3 linked regions of the Methylosinus sp. H3A genome follow. The protein of the gene in region 2 interacts with the protein of the main gene of each other region in a pairwise test. Links are inferred from orthologs where the notes say so. Each region holds a gene or a part of one and is shown on either strand. Other genes may lie near its edges.

Evidence for each region.
Region 1: the proteins of IY145_RS22510 (region 2) and IY145_RS16085 interact in binary tests that used the Escherichia coli proteins (3 or more experiments, as listed by UniProt). The link is inferred for Methylosinus sp. H3A from one-to-one orthologs.
Region 3: the proteins of IY145_RS22510 (region 2) and IY145_RS10500 interact in binary tests that used the Escherichia coli proteins (3 or more experiments, as listed by UniProt). The link is inferred for Methylosinus sp. H3A from one-to-one orthologs.

Annotation. Positions count from the first base shown.
Region 1 is NZ_JADNQW010000005.1:2,823,399-2,828,824, reverse strand. Bases 2,576-5,426 are described here. They hold IY145_RS16085 (P-II family nitrogen regulator), read left to right. Parts: upstream 2,576-3,757; coding sequence 3,758-4,096; downstream 4,097-5,426. Other genes in these bases: IY145_RS16080 (ammonium transporter), read left to right, coding at 4,128-5,426; IY145_RS16090 (acyl-CoA thioesterase II), read left to right, coding at 2,576-3,440. Outside these bases: tRNA (guanosine(46)-N7)-methyltransferase TrmB, read left to right, coding at 1-588; IY145_RS16105 (co-chaperone YbbN), read left to right, coding at 652-1,545; IY145_RS16100 (LON peptidase substrate-binding domain-containing protein), read left to right, coding at 1,592-2,260; IY145_RS16095 (Trm112 family protein), read left to right, coding at 2,317-2,547; more of IY145_RS16090, read left to right, coding at 2,553-2,575. UniProt on the Escherichia coli protein: Involved in the regulation of nitrogen metabolism. Regulates the activity of its targets by protein-protein interaction in response to the nitrogen status of the cell.
Region 2 is NZ_JADNQW010000005.1:4,213,907-4,219,922, reverse strand. The notes cover bases 2,576-6,016. They hold IY145_RS22510 ([protein-PII] uridylyltransferase), read right to left. Parts: upstream 5,617-6,016; coding sequence 2,776-5,616; downstream 2,576-2,775. Other genes in these bases: gshB (glutathione synthase), read right to left, coding at 5,609-6,016; grpE (nucleotide exchange factor GrpE), read right to left, coding at 2,576-2,720. Outside these bases: IY145_RS22530 (Do family serine endopeptidase), read right to left, coding at 1-92; IY145_RS22525 (regulator), read left to right, coding at 468-884; magnesium/cobalt transporter CorA, read left to right, coding at 1,043-2,050; more of grpE, read right to left, coding at 2,112-2,575.
Region 3 is NZ_JADNQW010000005.1:1,607,947-1,613,465, reverse strand. What follows is about bases 2,576-5,519. They hold IY145_RS10500 (P-II family nitrogen regulator), read left to right. Parts: upstream 2,576-3,850; coding sequence 3,851-4,189; downstream 4,190-5,519. Other genes in these bases: glnA (type I glutamate--ammonia ligase), read left to right, coding at 4,287-5,519; sseA (3-mercaptopyruvate sulfurtransferase), read left to right, coding at 2,824-3,690; IY145_RS10510 (hypothetical protein), read right to left, coding at 2,576-2,694. Outside these bases: IY145_RS10525 (response regulator transcription factor), read right to left, coding at 1-200; IY145_RS10520 (hypothetical protein), read left to right, coding at 924-1,325; IY145_RS10515 (DUF3108 domain-containing protein), read right to left, coding at 1,343-2,185; more of IY145_RS10510, read right to left, coding at 2,278-2,575. UniProt on the Escherichia coli protein: P-II indirectly controls the transcription of the glutamine synthetase gene (glnA). P-II prevents NR-II-catalyzed conversion of NR-I to NR-I-phosphate, the transcriptional activator of GlnA. When P-II is uridylylated to P-II-UMP, these events are reversed.

The DNA of each region.
Region 1 (5,426 bases), 1.4 Mb from region 2 along the record:
CTGACGCTGGACCTCTCGGCGCCCTGCCCTTCGGCGGCGAGCCTATTTTCGGCCCCCGTCCAGCACGTTTTTCTCGAGATCGGCTTCGGCGGCGGCGAGCATCTCGTCGCGGCCGCGGCGGCGCGCCCCGATGTCGGCTTCATCGGCTGCGAGCCCTTCGTGAATGGAATGGCCAAGCTCCTCGCCAGAATCGACGCGCTGGGCCTCGCCAATATCCGCCTCCATCAGGGCGACGCGGCCGAGGTCATCGGCTGGCTGCCGCGAGCGAGCCTCGGCCGGACCTTCCTCTTCTACCCGGACCCATGGCCCAAGCGCCGCCACCGCAAGCGGCGTTTCGTCGCGAAGGAGACATTGGACGCGCTCGCGCGGGTGATGACGCCGGGCGCGCAATTGCGTTTTGCGACAGACATCGACGATTATGCCGGCTGGGCGCTGGCGCGCGTCCGGGACGCCACGGATTTTGCATGGACCGCGGCGACGTCGGCGGACTGGCTCACGCCCTGGGAGGGTTGGACGCAGACGAAATACGAGGCGAAAGCGATGGCGGCCGGACGCAAACCGGTCTATCTGACTTTCGTGAGGCGTTGAGGACGCGAGCGACGGCTGGCGGGCGAGTGACGCCCAGCGGGAGAGCGTGCGGGAGACGGTGCGATGGCGGCGGAACTGACGGCGCAAGACGACACCCGGGCGACCGAGACGACGACGGCGACATTTCGCGCCGACGTTCTGGAGGCGTCGCTGCGCCAGCCCGTGCTCGTCGATTTCTGGGCGCCCTGGTGCGAGCCCTGCAAGCAGCTCGCGCCTGCCCTGGAGCGGGCGGTGAAAGCCGCCGACGGACGGGTGAAGCTCGTCAAGATGAATATCGACGAGCATCCGGAGATCGCCGGCCAGCTCGGCGTGAAATCCATTCCCGCCGTGGTCGCCTTCCAGCGCGGCCGGCCGGCTGACGGCTTCGTCGGCGCGCTGCCGGAGAAGCAGCTGCGCGGCTTTATCGAGCGGCTCGCCGGCCCGCTCGAGGACGAGGGAACCGACGCTTTTCTCACCGCCGAGGCGCTGATCGGCGAGGGCCAGCTGGAGGCCGCCGAGGCGATCCTGCTCGAGCTCGTCGGAGAGACCCCGCCCTTCGCCAAAGCGGCGGCCGAACTCACCCGCCTCTATGTGGAGCAAGACCGTCTCGCAGACGCGCAGGCACTGCTCGACGGCCTGCCCGCCCCAACGCGCGCGGACCCGCTCGTCGCCGCAGCGGCGGCGTCGCTCGAGAATGCGCTCGCCGCCTCCGATCTCGGCGAGATCGACGAGCTCCAAAAGCGCGTCGGCTTCGATCCGGACGATCTGCAGGCGCGCTTCGATCTCGCCCTCGCGCTCAACGCCAAGGGCAAGCGCGACGAGGCCGCCACCGCGCTCCTTGACATCATCCGAAAGGACCGTAGTTGGAGCGACGACGGGGCGCGGAAGCAACTCATCCAGTTCTTCGACGCCTGGGGGCCGCTCGACCAAGCGACCATAGGCGCGCGGCGGCGCCTGTCGTCGCTGCTGTTCTCCTGATCCGAGCGAGTTTCTCGAGGAGTGGCGGCGATCGCCGCTGACCGACATGAGCGTCAATCAACCCTATAAAGATGCGAACGCATTGCCGGACGTCGTTCCGGTGTTTCCGCTGACCCGCGCGCTGCTGCTGCCGCGCGGCGAGCTGCCGCTCAACATATTCGAGCCGCGCTATCTGGCGATGGTCGACGACGCCATCGCCTCGCAGCGCGTCATCGGCATGATCCAGCCTCTGCCGGGTCAGGACGAGCGCGAGCAGACCCCGATCCTGCACCGTATCGGCTGCGCCGGACGCATCACGCGATTCTCCGAGACCGGCGACGGCCGCTATCTCATTTCCCTCACCGGGATCGCGCGCTTCCGCATAGAGGAAGAGCTGCCGGCGACGCTGGCCTATCGGACCTGCCGGGTCAGCTATGACGATTTCCTGATCGATCTCGAGCCCGGCGCCGGCGAGGCCGACGTCGATCGCACGGGGATGATCCGCATGCTGCGCGAATTCGCCGACGGCTCGCAGCTCGACGTCGATTGGACCAGCATAGACGCCGCCCCCAACGAGGCGCTGGTGAATGCGCTCGCGATGATGAGCCCCTTCGGCGCCAATGAGAAGCAAGCGCTGCTCGAGGCGGTCGACCTGCGCTCGCGCGCCGAGATTCTCGTCGCGCTGGCCGAGCTCGATCTGGCGCAGAACAGCGACGATCCGCCGCAATTTCATTAGAGATTATTTCCGCCGCTGCGGCATATACCGCTTCTGACTTGCAGAAAGGCGCCACGATGAGCGACAAATCCGAGAAGCCCGCGAGCGAAGGCGAGGACGCTTCCGCATCCAAAGCGACGAAGGTCGATCCGCGCCTTTTGGAGATTTTGGTCTGCCCGCTCACCAAATCGACGCTGGAATATGACGCCGAGCGGCAGGAGCTGATCTCCCGCTCCGCGCGGCTCGCCTATCCGATCCGCGACGGCATTCCCATCATGCTGCCGGAGGAGGCGCGGCCGGTCGACTGATCCGCATGGACGCCCCCCACCCCACGCATGAGCTGCTCGCGCTGCTCGACCTCGAGCCCCTCGGCGAGGACGTCTTCCGCGGCTACAGCCGGTCCCGCAGCCCGCGCGTCTATGGCGGGCAGGTCGTGGGACAGGCGCTGGTCGCCGCGCAGCGGACGGTCCCGCCCGAGCGGCCGGCCCATTCGCTGCACGCCTATTTCATCCTGCCCGGCGATCCGCACGCGCCGATCGATTTTGCGGTCGAACGTCTGCGCGACGGCAGGAGCTTCACGACCCGGCGCTGCGTGGCCCGCCAGCGCGGGCGGACGATTTTCTCCATGGAGGCGTCGTTCCAGATCGACGAGCCCGGCCTCGAGCATGCGTTCCCGGCGCCGCAGGCCCCCCCTCCCGAGAGCCTGCCGACGAAGAATGCGCTGGCCGAGCGCTTCGCCGAATTCCTGCCGCCGGGCGCCACCGAATGCATCGCCGGATCTCCGGCGGTGGATATACGCGTCGTCGATCCACACGCCTATTTTTCGAACACTGCGAAGGCGGACGCGAAGCAGTTCATCTGGTTTCGACTGGTCGACCGCATCGGCGACGATCTGGCGACGCACCAATCCGTGCTCGCCTATCTCTCGGATATGACGCTGCTGAACACTGCGCTCATCGCGCATGGACGCTCGATCTTCGACGATCGCTTGCAGGTCGCGAGCCTCGACCACGCCTTGTGGCTCCATCGGCCGTTCCGCATCGACGAATGGATGCTCTACGCCCAGGACAGCCCCACCGCCGCCGGCGCGCGGACGCTCACGCGCGGAATGATCTTCTCCAAGGATGGACGTCTCATCGCCTCGGTGGCGCAGGAGGGACTGATCCGCGATCTCTCAATCGAAACTCGAGCAGACCGCTGATTATTTAATAGGCGCCTGCCGCCTTTTTCCAGGCGCCTTCTCTCGCGTCCGCCTGCTGAGCCCCTGCGACGGCGCCGGGCGGAAAACCCTTGTCCTGCGCACTGCCCGCCTCCTGCGGCTCTTCGCCACGGAATTGATTTGATTTGCAGTTCTTTTCTGTTTCGTGTCGCCCCGCGAAACCGCGCGGTGGCTGGCACGGCATTTGAAAGCTCGCGGCCTGAGCACAACGGTGCTCATCATGGCCCTCGCCACATTGGGCGCCGTCTCGCAGGGCGAGCCGTCACAGCCATGAAGGTCCAGAACAACAGGATAGGCAGATGAAAATCGTGACAGCGATCATCAAGCCCTTCAAGCTCGATGAGGTCCGTGACGCGCTGACGAACATCGGCGTCCACGGTCTCACCGTGACGGAAGTCAAGGGATACGGGCGTCAGAAGGGCCACACCGAGATCTACCGCGGCGCGGAATACGCCGTCAGCTTCCTGCCGAAGCTGAAAATCGAGGTCGCCGTGACGTCGGAGCTCGTCGCCAAGGCCATCGAAGCGATCACCACCGCCGCCCACACCGGGCAGATCGGCGACGGCAAGATTTTCGTTCTTCCTCTCGAGCAGACGATCCGCATCCGCACCGGCGAGCGCGACGCCGACGCGCTCTGACCCACTCACGAAAAATCACCAGGAGTTCCCAATGAGACTTCGTCTGCCTCGGAGCCTGTCTGCGGCTTCGATCCTCGTCGGCGCGGCGATCGCCGTGGGCCTCGCCGACCCCGCCCTCGCCGCCGGCAATGCGCCGACGCCCAATCCCGGCGACACCGCCTGGGTGCTGGTCTCCTCCGCGCTCGTGCTGCTGATGTCGATCCCTGGTCTCGCGCTCTTCTACGGCGGCCTGGTGCGCTCGAAGAACGCTCTGTCCGTGCTCACACAGACCTTCGCCATCGTGTCGCTCGTCGGCGTCGTCTGGACGCTCTACGGCTATTCGCTGGCCTTCGGCGACGGCGGCTCGCTCAACGCCTATATCGGCGGCTTCAACAAGCTGTTCCTGAAGGGCGTTGACGCCTCCTCCAACGCGCCGACCTTCACGCCCGGCCATGTCATTCCGGAATACGCTTATTTCGTGTTCCAGATGACCTTCGCCATGATCACGCCGGCGCTCATCATCGGCGCCTTCGCCGAGCGCATCAAATTCGGGGCGGCCTTCGTCTTCGTGCTGCTGTGGGTGACGATCATCTACTTCCCGGTCGCGCATTGGGTGTGGGGCGTCGCCGATCCCAACGCCCTCGTCGACGCGGCGACCAAGCTCGCCGCTGCGACCACGGATGAAGCCAAGACCGCCGCTCAAGGCGAGATCGACACGCTGCTCGGCTCTGTCGGCTGGATCGCCGGCGGCCTCGCGCCCTGGATGAAGGGCGTCGGCGCTCTGGACTTCGCGGGCGGCACCGTCGTCCACATCAACGCGGGCATCGCCGGCTTCGTCGGCGCGCTGATCATCGGCAAGCGCATCGGCTACGGCAAAGAGGCGCTGCCACCGCACTCGCTGACTCTGTCCATGGTCGGCGCTTCGCTGCTGTGGGTCGGCTGGTTCGGCTTCAACGCCGGCTCCAACCTCGAGGCCAATGGCACGACGGCGCTCGCCTTCGTCAACACGATGGTGGCGACCGCCGCGGCGGCGCTCTCCTGGCTGCTGACGGAATGGGCGGTCAAGGGCAAGCCCTCGCTGCTCGGCCTCATCTCCGGCGCCGTCGCCGGCCTCGTCGCGGTGACGCCGGCTTCCGGCTTCGCCGGGCCGATCGGCTCCATCGTTCTGGGCTTGATCGTCTCGCCGATCAGCCTGTTCTTCGTCTCCAAGGTGAAGAACTTCTTCGGCTATGACGACTCGCTCGACGTGTTCGGCGTGCATGCCATAGGCGGAATCACCGGCGCTCTGGCCACCGGCATTCTGGTGAGCCCGGACTTCGGCGGCGTCGGCATCACCGACTACACCAATATC
Region 2 (6,016 bases):
TGAGTCTGCGTCGCGGGGGCCTGGCCCCAGGCGAAGCTCTGCGCCGGCGAGAGGAGCGTCGCGCCGAGCGCGAGCGCGGCGGCGCCGGACATGAGGGACATGCGGAACGGGCGTCCTTCCGGACGACGCCATCGCGCCGTTCGGGTCGTGGCGAGAGCTCGACGAAAAACCATGGGCAAGGTCATCAAACCGTCTCCATCGATCTGCCTCGGGCGCGCTCGCTTTTCGAGGAGCCGCCGCCGGGGGCGCGGCGGGGCGTCCGCCTGTCGACGATGAAGATGGGGTTTGCGGGCTTACGCCACAGTGGCGGCCGCATGAAACTTTCGTAAGGCTCCGCTCGTGACGCGAGCTCGAGCGGGCGCGCGGGCAAATCACCCGAGGCGGCGAGGGAGCCCGTCCATGGCGGGCGAGGCCCGGCTCACGGCAGATTTTCCTTCGGGTTCATCGCGGACCGGGAGGAACGACAAATGCCGAATTTCGCTTTCGACGACAGCAACATCGCCTGGCGGCGCCTCGAGGGAGTGGATCACCTCTGGCTCTGCGTGCGGGACATAGACGACGACGCCGGGATTCTCCATGTCCTCTTCAAATTCGCGGCCAATGAAAAAATCCTGCTGCATCGTCACAAGACGCTGAACAAGACCTTCGTGATTCAAGGCGAGCATCGCGTCTATCACGCGAACCACGAGATCAAGGAGATCAGGCCTGTCGGCAGCTACAAGGTCAGCCCGCCTTCGGACGACCCGCATCGCGAAGGCGGCGGCGATCAGGACGTGGTCGTGTTCTTCACCATCTATGGAAAGGGCGTGCTCTACGAAATATTGGACGACGAGCAGGCTGTCGTCGGCGTCCTCACCGTCGAGGATTTTCGCGCGCTATTGTGATCGAGCGCGGAAGTCGGCTCACCCCCGGCGGGATGCGATGCCTCGATGACGACACGAATCTACCCGCGGAGCGGGGGAGGGCTGGGGGTGCGAGCGGATTGCCTTCGACGCCGGCGGCGCTTAGATCGTCGCCGATGTCACCGACGAGGCCTCGAACCATGAATGCATCGATCGCCGCGCCCGCAGCCGGGGCGGAGCCCGGCGTCGTCGCGGCGGCCGTCTATGCGGATGGCCGCCGGCTCCAGGACATAGCGATCGAGGAGGCCGGCGCCTTCGCCGCGCGTCCCGGCCATGTCGTGTGGATCGGGCTCTACGAGCCCTCTTTCGATCTGCTGGCGCGCGTGCGGCGACAGTTCGATCTGCATCCGCTGGCGATAGAGGACGCCGGCAAGGCGCATCAATATCCCAAGCTCGAGCAATATGGGGATGGTCTGTTCATCGTCGCGCGCACCGCGCAGATGGAGAGTGGCCGCATCGTCTTCGGCGAGACGCATCTGTTCGTCGGCAAGGGCTATGTTCTGTCGATCCGCCACGGCGCCTCGAGCTCCTATGCGCAGGTGCGCGAGCGCTGCGAGGCGGCGCCCCACGGCCTGTCGGAGGGCGAGGACTATATCGTCTACGCCATTCTCGATTTCATCGTGGACAATTACTTTCCCGTGCTCGCGACGATCAATGCGGAAGTCGAGGAGATCGAGGATCATATTCTCGCGCAGGCGCCGGAGAAGACCCATGTCGATCGGCTCTATGCGCTGCGACGCGACCTGTTGCGGCTCGGCAACGCCGTCGCGCCGCTGGTCGACGTCTGCCAACGCCTCGAGCATACGCAGGTGATGCCGATCGACGCCGCCATGCGGCCGCATTTTCGCGATGTGACCGACCATATTCTGCGCGTTCGCGAGCAGATCGACACATTGCGCGAGGTGCTGGCCTTCGCCTTCGAGGCGAGCCTGATGAACGGCCAGATGCAGCAGACCTATATCACGCGGCGGCTCGCGGCTTGGGCCGCCATCCTCGCCGTGCCGACGGCGATCGCCGGCATTTACGGGATGAATTTCGAGCATATGCCGGAGCTGAAGTGGCGCTACGGCTATTTCCTGGTTCTCGGCGCGACGGCGACGATCTGCGCCACGCTCTATTGGCGTTTTCGCCGCAACGGCTGGCTGTGACGCGCGGCGCTATGCCGTCGCGCGTTCTCGATCGCCTATGGCTCGGGGCCGAAAAGCCGGATCAGGCCTTCGGCCCGCCCCGCGCGATGCCGACCTTGGCCGGGCGCAGCACGCGCTCGCCGATCAGATAGCCGGGCTCGACCACTTGCGCGACCGTGCCATTGGGCACGCTCTCGTCCGGTATCTCGAACAGCGCCTCGTGCTGATTGGGGTCGAAGCGCTGGCCCTGCGCCTCGATCTTCTTGACGCCGAAGCGCGCGAGGCGGGAGACGAAGTCGCGCTCGGTGAGCTCCACGCCCTCGATCAGCGTGAGAATGCTCTGCTCGAGGCCTTCGCGCGCCGGCGCCGGCACGCTGTCGACCGCGCGGCGCAGATTATCCGCCAAGGGCAGCATTTCACGGGCGAAATTGGCGACCCCATAGGTCTTGGCGTCGGCGATCTCCTTGTCGGTCCGTCGCCGCAGATTCTCCATATCGGCGAGCGTGCGCAGCAGCTTGTCCTTCAAGCTGGCGACCTCGGCGTGGAGATTGCCGAGCTCGGTGAAGGGCTCGGGCTCGGCAATGTCGGATTCCGCCCCCGGCTGCGCCAGAGCGGAGGCGTCGGCCTCGCCGGCCTGCGCCTGACGGATGCGGGCCTCCTCGGGAGTTTCCTTTTTCTTATCGTCGCTCATGATCTCTTCCATTGGCGATGAAACGCCCCCGATATCAGTGCGGGAGCGCGCAAAATCAAGTCGGGGCGACGCTCGCGCCCGCGCCGGTCGATTTTCGCACCCGCAGCGCGAAGACGTCCAGCAATTGGCGCTTGATCGCCGCCTGACGCGAAGGCGAGACGATTTTCCCGCCGGTCAGATCGGTCACATAGAAAGCGTCCACGGCCCGCTCGCCGAAGGTCACGATATGAGCGGAGCCGATGTTGAGATTGAGATTGGAGATGGCGTTGGTCAAATCGAAGAGCAGTCCGACGCGGTCGAGGCCGGAGACCTCGATGACGGTCGCCATATTGGCGAAGCTGTTGTCGATGACGATGTCGGGCGCGATGTCGAAGGCCGTCGTCGCGGCGCGTTGCGCGCTGCGCGCGGCGACCGCCTCCGAAATGGCGATCTCGCCGCGCAGCGCTTTCTCGATGAAGTCGGCGACGCGGCGCGCCCGGCGCAATTCGTCGTCGTCCAGCGGAAAGGCGCGCGAGAAGAAGATCGTGTCCAGCGCGAGCCCGTCCGCCGTGGTGAAGATATGGGCGTCGACGATGTTGGCGCCGCTCGCCGCGCAGGCGCCGGCGATGATCGACAACAGCCGCCGATGATCCTGCGCGATGACGGTGAGCTCCACCGCGCCGCTCTTGGTGTCGAGATCGACAGTGGTGGCGAGCGGCGTCTTCGAATCGTTGAGGTCGCGCAACAGGCGCGCATGGCGCACCTTGCGGGCGAGGTCCGCCTTCAGCCAATAGGCGGAATAATGGCGCTGCGCATAGGCCGTGAAATCCGCTTCGCTCCAATCGGAGAGCGCGGCGCGCAGCTCCTCCTTCGCTTGGGCGACTCTGCTCTTGCGATCGGCCGCCGAATGGCCGCCGCCGAGCACCACTTCCGTCTCCCAATAGAGCACGTTGAGCAGCTGCGCCTTCCAGGCGTCGAGCACGCCGGGGCCGACGGCGTGAATGTCGCACATGGTCAGCACGAGCAGCATTTTGAGCCGCTCCATCGTCTGCACGATTCCGGCGAAATTCTCGATCGTGCGGCGGTCGGAGAGATCGCGGCTCTGCGCTATGCTCGACATCAGCAGATGATGCTGCACCAGCCAGGCGACGGCGCCGGTCTCCGCGGCGTCGAGGCCCAGACGCGGGCACAGCGAATACGCGATATCGGCGCCGGCCTGCGAGTGATCCTCCTTGCGGCCCTTGGCGATATCGTGCAGCAGCAGGCCGAGATAGAGCGCCTTGCGATTGGAGATCGTCGGCAGAATGTCGTTCGCCAGCGCCGCTTGTTTCGGCCCGCGGCCCGATTCGAGCGCCGCCAGCGCGCCGACCGCGCGCAACAAATGCTCATCGACAGTGTAGTGATGATACATGTTGAATTGCATCATCGCGACGATGCGGCCGAACTCCGGGATGAAGCGTCCGAGCACGCCCACTTCATTCATGCGTCGCAGCACCGTCTCCGTCGTATTGTGCGACAGCAGAATGTCGAGGAACAGACGGTTCGCTTCTTTGTTGGCGCGCAGATCGGAATCGATGAGCCGCAGCGAGCGCGTGACGGCGCGCACGGCGTCCGGATGGATCGCGAGCCCATAGCGATCGGCGGTCCAGAACAGGCGGATGATATTCACCGGATCGCGGCGGAAGACATCTTCGGCGGCGACATTGACGCGGTCGTGCTCGACAATGAAATTGTCCGGCGGCATTTTGCGCGCGCGGCGCCGCAGCCGGCCGAGCACGCGGTCGAGCATCGCCGGCGGCTTGGCCTCGCGCGCCTCGAGCGCCGCGCAGACGATGGCGGTGAGATCGCCGACGTCTTTGGCGACGAGAAAATAATGCTTCATGAAGCGTTCGGTGCGCGAGAGGCCGGCGCGGTCGTGATAGCCGAATTTCGCGGCGAGCATGGGCTGCAGATCGAAGGACAGACGCTCCTCGGCGCGGCCCGTCGAAAAATGCAGCTGGCAGCGCACGCGCCACAGAAATTCCTCGCAGCGCTGGAACAAGGTCAGCTCGCTGCGTGTAAACAGTCCGGCGGCGACGAGCTCCTCCGGCTCGCGCACGCGATAGACATATTTGGCGATCCAGAACAGAGTGTGCAGATCGCGCAGGCCGCCCTTGCCCTCTTTCACATTGGGCTCGACGAGATAGCGCGACGAGCCCGCGCGCGAGACGCGCTGGTCGCGCTCGGCGAGCTTGGCGGCGACGAAGGCGCGCGCGTCGACGCGCATGATCTCGCGATCGAAACTCTCGAGCAATTCGTGAAAGAGCTCTACATTGCCGAGAATGAAACGCGCCTCGAGAATGGTCGTGCGGATGGTGACGTCGGCGCGCGCCTGGCGCAGGCATTCGGCGACCGAGCGGCTCGAATGTCCGACCTTCTGGCGCAGATCCCAGAGCATATAGAGGATCGCCTCGACGACGCTCTCGCCCCATGGGGTCTGCTTATAGGGAAGCAGGAACAAGAGATCGATGTCGGAGCCCGGCGCGAGCGTGCCGCGCCCATAGCCGCCGACGGCGACGACGGTCAGTCGCTCGCCGAAGGTCGGATTATCGGCGACATAGACGAAGCGGACGACATAATCGTAGATCGCGCCGATGATCTCGTCCTCGAGATCGGAGAGATAGCGCGCGCAGGCCAGCCCTTTGCCGCCGGCGTCGAGATAGGCGTGCGCCGTCTCGTGACCCTCCGCCAGCGCGGCGCGCAGGATTTCGACCACCGCGGCGCGCGGCGGCTCGCCGGGCTTGGAGCCCGCGCTCACCGCGACGATTTTTTCGCCGAGCGCCGCGCGCGCGCCCTGCGCGCTCGGCTCCGCGGGCCGCGCGAGCGTGGGGACGTCACGGGACGCGCGCAGCGCGCCGGCGGCGCGCGCCTCAGCCATTCGCGCGCAGCTTCGCGAGCTTGCCCTCGATCGCGTCGAAGATCGGCGCGGCGAGGTCCGGGCCGCCGAGCCGGGCGAGCGCTCGCAAGCCGGTCGGCGAGGTCACATTGATCTCGGTGAGATTGCCGTCGATGACGTCTATGCCGACGAACAACAGGCCGCGCGCCCGGAGCGCCGGCCCGAGCCGCGCGCAGATCTCGCGCTCGCGCTCGGTCAGCGCCGTCGCCGCGGCCGCGCCGCCGCGCACCATATTGGAGCGAATGTCGTTTTCGGCGGGGATGCGGTTCACCGCGCCCAGCGGTTCGCCGTCGACGAGCAATATGCGCTTGTCGCCTTCGCTGACGGCGGGGAGAAAGCGCTGCACGACCCAGGGCTCGCGGAAGGTCGCGGAAAAGAGATC
Region 3 (5,519 bases), 2.6 Mb from region 2 along the record:
TCGGCGATGGCGACGTCGATCGGAAAAGCCGCGCCCGTCTCGCCGCGGTCTTCGCCCGAACGCTCGGCCTTCTGGCGTGGAGCGGTCGGCGCGCTGTCGGCCGCCTGCGTCGCGGGACGTTCGGGCGCGCGGATCGGCCCGGGACGTCCGACGGCTCGCGGTCGTTCATCTCCGAGCTTCGTCGAAGACGTCGAGGCCATGGGCCACTCCAAGTGAAAGCGCTGCGGTCGCAGCCAGGATGCACTCGGGCGGCGGCGCCCCCCGAGTGGGTAGGCCCGACTATATAACCTGCGGCTTCCATTGGAAAGCCTCGGCGCATCTTTCGCAACGCTCGAGGCGGATTCTTTCCAGCGCGACGACGCCAAAAAGAAGCGGCGCATCGAACGAGCCGATGCGCCGCATCATATCCGTAGACCGGTTCTGAAGCGTCAGTCGCTCAGAACCCAGCGAGCGGCGAAATACGCCGCGGCGCCGAGCGCGATGATCGCGATCATGCCAACCGGCGTCGCCGCATAGCTCGTAAGCTCGAGAATTGCTCCCATAACGCTTCCTCCTCTTTAACGCCCGATCTCGTTCAGGCTGCCAGCCGTGCAACGATATCACCCAAGACAGACGAAGTCTCGCCTGTTAAGTGAGATACGCTTTGGTGGATATCATCGCCGGCTCGAATTCCGAGAACGCCCTGGATGGGCCGACCGCGATCCGAGACGCGCCGACGGTCTTTCACGCCCGGCGCTCCTCTTCGAGCGGCCGAGCCAGGCCGCGATCCACGCCCGCGACACGTTGCTGGCAATTATATTAGCCTTTGATGCTCGTCAAGATGCGGCGCCGCCCTCATCGCCGTCTTTGGGGCTTGCGGAGCCGCGTGCGGCGCCGTTAATGAAGCTGCGGCTCGACGAAGAAGAACGGAAAAACCGACGCCAATGGCCCGCCCTTCTCTCACCTTCATCGCCGTCGCCGCCCTCGCGACGCTCATCGGCGCCGTCTGGTTCTTCGGCTATCGCCGCACACCCGCCTGTTCGGGCGAGGGGCGCTACATGGCGACGGTCCAGCAGTGCCGCGCCTATGGCCTCGACGCCGGCCTCTGCGCCGGCGCAGTGGACAAAGCGCGCGCGCTCGTCGCCCGCGTCGCGCCCCACACGGAGACGTCCTTCGATTGCGAAGTGCGCTTTTCGGAATGTTTCGCCGGACCGGACGGGCGCTTCACGCCCTCGCCCTCCTTCTGCCTCGCGCCGGGATCGGCGGAGCCGAGAGAGGTGCGCTATCTCGAATATGATTCCGATCGGCTGAACCGCAAGAAGACGCGCGAAATCCGCCTCGACTGAAGAGGCCGCTCGCGCGCCTATTGATCCGCGGCCTGGCGACGCCCGCCGAGATGGAATTCGGCGGGCTCGACGGTCAGCATGCCGACGGTGGTGCGCAGCGCCATCCGATAGGGCACGACCGCATGCGCCATGGGCAGAGGCGCAAGCCAGACGGTGATATCGTTGTTCTCGGCCATGAAGCGCGTCGAGACACTGTCCGGCCGATGCCCCGAGATCGGACGATAGCGCGCGGCGCAGACGGAGACCGGCCCGGAATAGCCGCGCGTCTCGACATTGCGCATCTCGACGAATGAGAGGGTCACGTCGAAACGGGTGACGCCGTCGAAGACGGGGATCGTCCGATTGCAGGCCGAGGGCCCGACGAGCGGCTCGCTCGCCGGAACGCTCATGATCAGCGCGCTCACCGGATCTGTGATGTGGGACTTGTTGCCATCCGTCACCGGAATGCGGACGGGCATGTCCCAGGGCGTCGGATCGACATGCACGGCGCGCACGGAATTGCCGGCGAGCGCCATGCGGACGGTGCGCGTCTCATAAGTGTTGGAGGTGGTGTTGGCGTAGCTCGCCGGCGCGAGCCCCTCATGCGAGACGACGCCGGCCGCGGTGGCGGCGCCGCGCGTGTCGTTGACGAGCGAGGCGAGGCCGGTCGTGCGCATCGAAATGTCGATGCGATAATTGCGCGCGTCGATGACGCCGTCGGCCGAGGCGTGGCCGATCGACAGGCCGAGCAGGCTCAAAGAGTAATGCGCCTTGAGCGTCTCCGCCCGGCAGGGAGAGGCCGCGACGAGCAGAGCGAGCGCGACGAGCTCCGGCGTCGAGCCGCGTCCGGCTCTTTCCAGCACAGATGAGAAAAACGCCATTCGAAGACCTGCGATCGAATCAGTCATCGCCACGATGGGCCAGGCGAGAGCGCTTGTCGATGCTCGGATCGCGCCGGAGGAAGGGGCTCGATTCAGGCCCACTCCTGCCAGCTGCCGTCGGCGAATATGCGCCACGCGCGCAGACCCGCTTTGGCGACCACGATGCGGCCGGCCTTCGCCTCGCTCACGAGATGCTTGAATACGAGAGGATTGCGCCAGGAAAACGGCTTTTCGGGATCGCAGACCGCATGATATTCGTCGCTGTCGGGATCGTCCATCAGCAGCGTGCCGACCTTGTCCGGCCGCAGCTGGACGCCGAGCGAGCGCTCCTCCTTCCAGCGGCAGTGATAATCGCGGCACACGTCGGGCCGTGTGGCGTAGACGCCGCAGCCGCTCGTCTTCGTGCAGTGCTCGCACCAGACGCCGGCCTTCTTGGTGAATTCCTCGATCTCCAGCACCTTGCAACAGAAAGCGCAGGGACCGCAGGCCTTGCCGGGAATGTCGAGCATGGTCTCGATTTTCGTCTTTTCGGCGATTTTGGGAACGAATCGATTCTGCTACATTGACTACAACGATCGCGACGCCGGCGCCATCGCCCCCCGGAGGGTCGCCAGAGGATCGCCGCGAGGAGGACCGCAATGACGAGAGCCGCCCCGAACATCGATCCCGAGACGCTGTTCGTCTCCACGCAATGGCTCGCCGACCATCTCCATGCGCCGGACGTCATCGTGTTCGACGCCTCCTGGCACATGCCGGCCGCCGGCCGGAACGCCCATGCCGAATATCTCGACGCCCATGTTCCAGGCGCCGTCTTCTTCGACATAGACGCCATCGCCGATCATTCGACCGACCTGCCGCATATGCTGCCGGACGCGGTCGCCTTCGCCTCGGCCGTCCGCAAGCTCGGCCTCGGCGACGGCATGCGCGCGGTGATCTATGACAGCCTCGGCCTCTTCTCCGCGCCGCGCCTGTGGTGGACGCTGCGCGTCTTCGGCGCCACCGACGTCTCCGTCCTCGACGGCGGCCTGCCGGCCTGGAAGGCAGAAGGCCGTCCGCTCGAGCAGGGCGAAGCCCACCGCGCGCCGCGCCATTTCACGCCGCGCGTCGACCGCGGGCTCGTCGCCGACTCGGCGGATGTGGCGCGAGCGCTGGCCGACGGCTCCGCGCAGGTCGTGGACATGCGCTCCGCCGAGCGCTTCGCGGGCAGCGTTCCCGAGCCGCGCCCCGGCCTGCGCTCCGGCCATATGCCCGGCGCGCTCAACCTGCCCTTCGGCAATCTCGTCGCCGATGGCCGCATGAAGGCGCCGGAGGCGCTGGAGGAGGTTTTCGCGCGCGCGAAGATCGATCCCGAGCGGCCGATCGTCGCGAGCTGCGGCTCCGGCCTCACCGCCTCGATCCTGAGCTTGGCGCTGGCCGCGTCGGGACGACGGCCGGCCACCGTCTATGACGGCTCCTGGTCCGAATGGGGCGCGCGCGCCGACCTTCCGGTCATATCCGATTCATGAGCAAACTGATTGTCTATCAGGCGCCAGCGCCCTTCTATTGGGCATAGTCGCTGATTTTCGGCATGGCGCCTTTTTGTGACAAATGATAGAAGCGCGGCGGTTCTTCGGTGAGGCGGATGCGTTCTCGGGGAACCTCGAGTCGGGATGCGGGGAAAGGTGAATGAAGAAAATCGAGGCGATCATCAAACCTTTCAAGCTCGATGAAGTAAAAGAAGCGCTCCAAGGCGCCGGCCTGCAGGGCATTACTGTCACCGAGGCGAAGGGTTTCGGTCGCCAAAAGGGGCATACCGAGCTGTATCGCGGCGCGGAATATGTGGTCGATTTCCTTCCCAAGGTGAAAATCGAGATCGTGCTCGCCGACGATGCGGTGGATCGCGCGGTCGAGGCCATCCGCAAAGCCGCGCAGACCGGACGCATCGGCGACGGAAAAATCTTCGTCTCCAACGTCGAAGGCGCGATCCGGATTCGCACCGGCGAGACCGGCGCGGACGCGATCTAGCCGGCGCCGAATTCGCTACGCCCCGCCGCCCCGCGGCTGACATTCGCGTCCCTACACTAGGACTCGACCGTCCACATCGAAATGAAGGCTCCACGACATGACAACGGCCAAGGACGTTCTCAAGCAGATCGCCGACAATGACGTAAAATATGTGGATTTCCGCTTCACGGATCCGCGCGGCAAGTGGCAGCACGTCACCTTCGACGTGTCGATCGTCGACGAGGAAGCGCTGAACGAAGGCATCATGTTCGACGGCTCCTCCATCGCCGGCTGGAAGGCGATCAACGAGTCGGACATGACGCTCCTGCCCGATCTCTCGACCGTCACGCACGACCCCTTCTTCGCCGCCTCCACTTTGTCGATCGTCTGCGACGTCGTCGAGCCCACGACCGGCCAGCCCTATAACCGCGACCCGCGCGGCATCGCCAAGAAGGCCCAGGCCTATCTTCAGGCGACCGGCGTCGGCGACACCTCGTTCTTCGGCCCGGAAGCCGAATTCTTCGTCTTCGACGACGTGCGCTTCTCGACCGACCCCTACAACACCGGCTTCACCGTCGACTCCGTCGAGCTGCCCACCAATTCCGACACCGCCTATGAGGGCGGCAATCTCGGCCATCGCGTGCGCACCAAGGGCGGCTATTTCCCGGTCCCGCCGATCGACTCCGCTCAGGACATGCGCGGCGAGATGCTGGCGGCCATGGCGTCCATGGGCGTCGCCGTCGAGAAGCACCATCACGAGGTCGCTTCCGCGCAGCATGAGCTGGGTCTGAAATTCGCGACGCTGGTCACCGTCGCCGATCATCTGCAGATCTACAAATACGCCATCCATCAGGTCGCGCATTCCTACGGCAAGACGGCGACCTTCATGCCCAAGCCCGTCTATGGCGACAATGGCTCCGGCATGCACGTCCACCAGTCGATCTGGAAGGAAGGCAAGCCGGTGTTCGCCGGCGACAAATACGCCGGCCTGTCCCAGGAATGCCTGTGGTATATCGGCGGCATCATCAAGCACGCCAAGGCGCTGAACGCCTTCACCAATCCGTCGACGAACTCCTATAAGCGCCTGGTTCCGGGCTTCGAGGCTCCGGTGCTGCTCGCCTATTCGTCGCGCAACCGCTCGGCCTCCTGCCGCATCCCCTTCGCGACCAGCCCGAAGGCGAAGCGCGTCGAGGTTCGCTTCCCCGATCCGACGGCGAATCCCTATCTCGCCTTCTCGGCCATGCTGATGGCGGGTCTCGACGGCATCGCCAACAAGATCGATCCGGGCCAGCCCTCGGACAAGGATCTCTACGACCTGCCGCCGGAGGAGCTGAAGGCGATCCCGACGGTC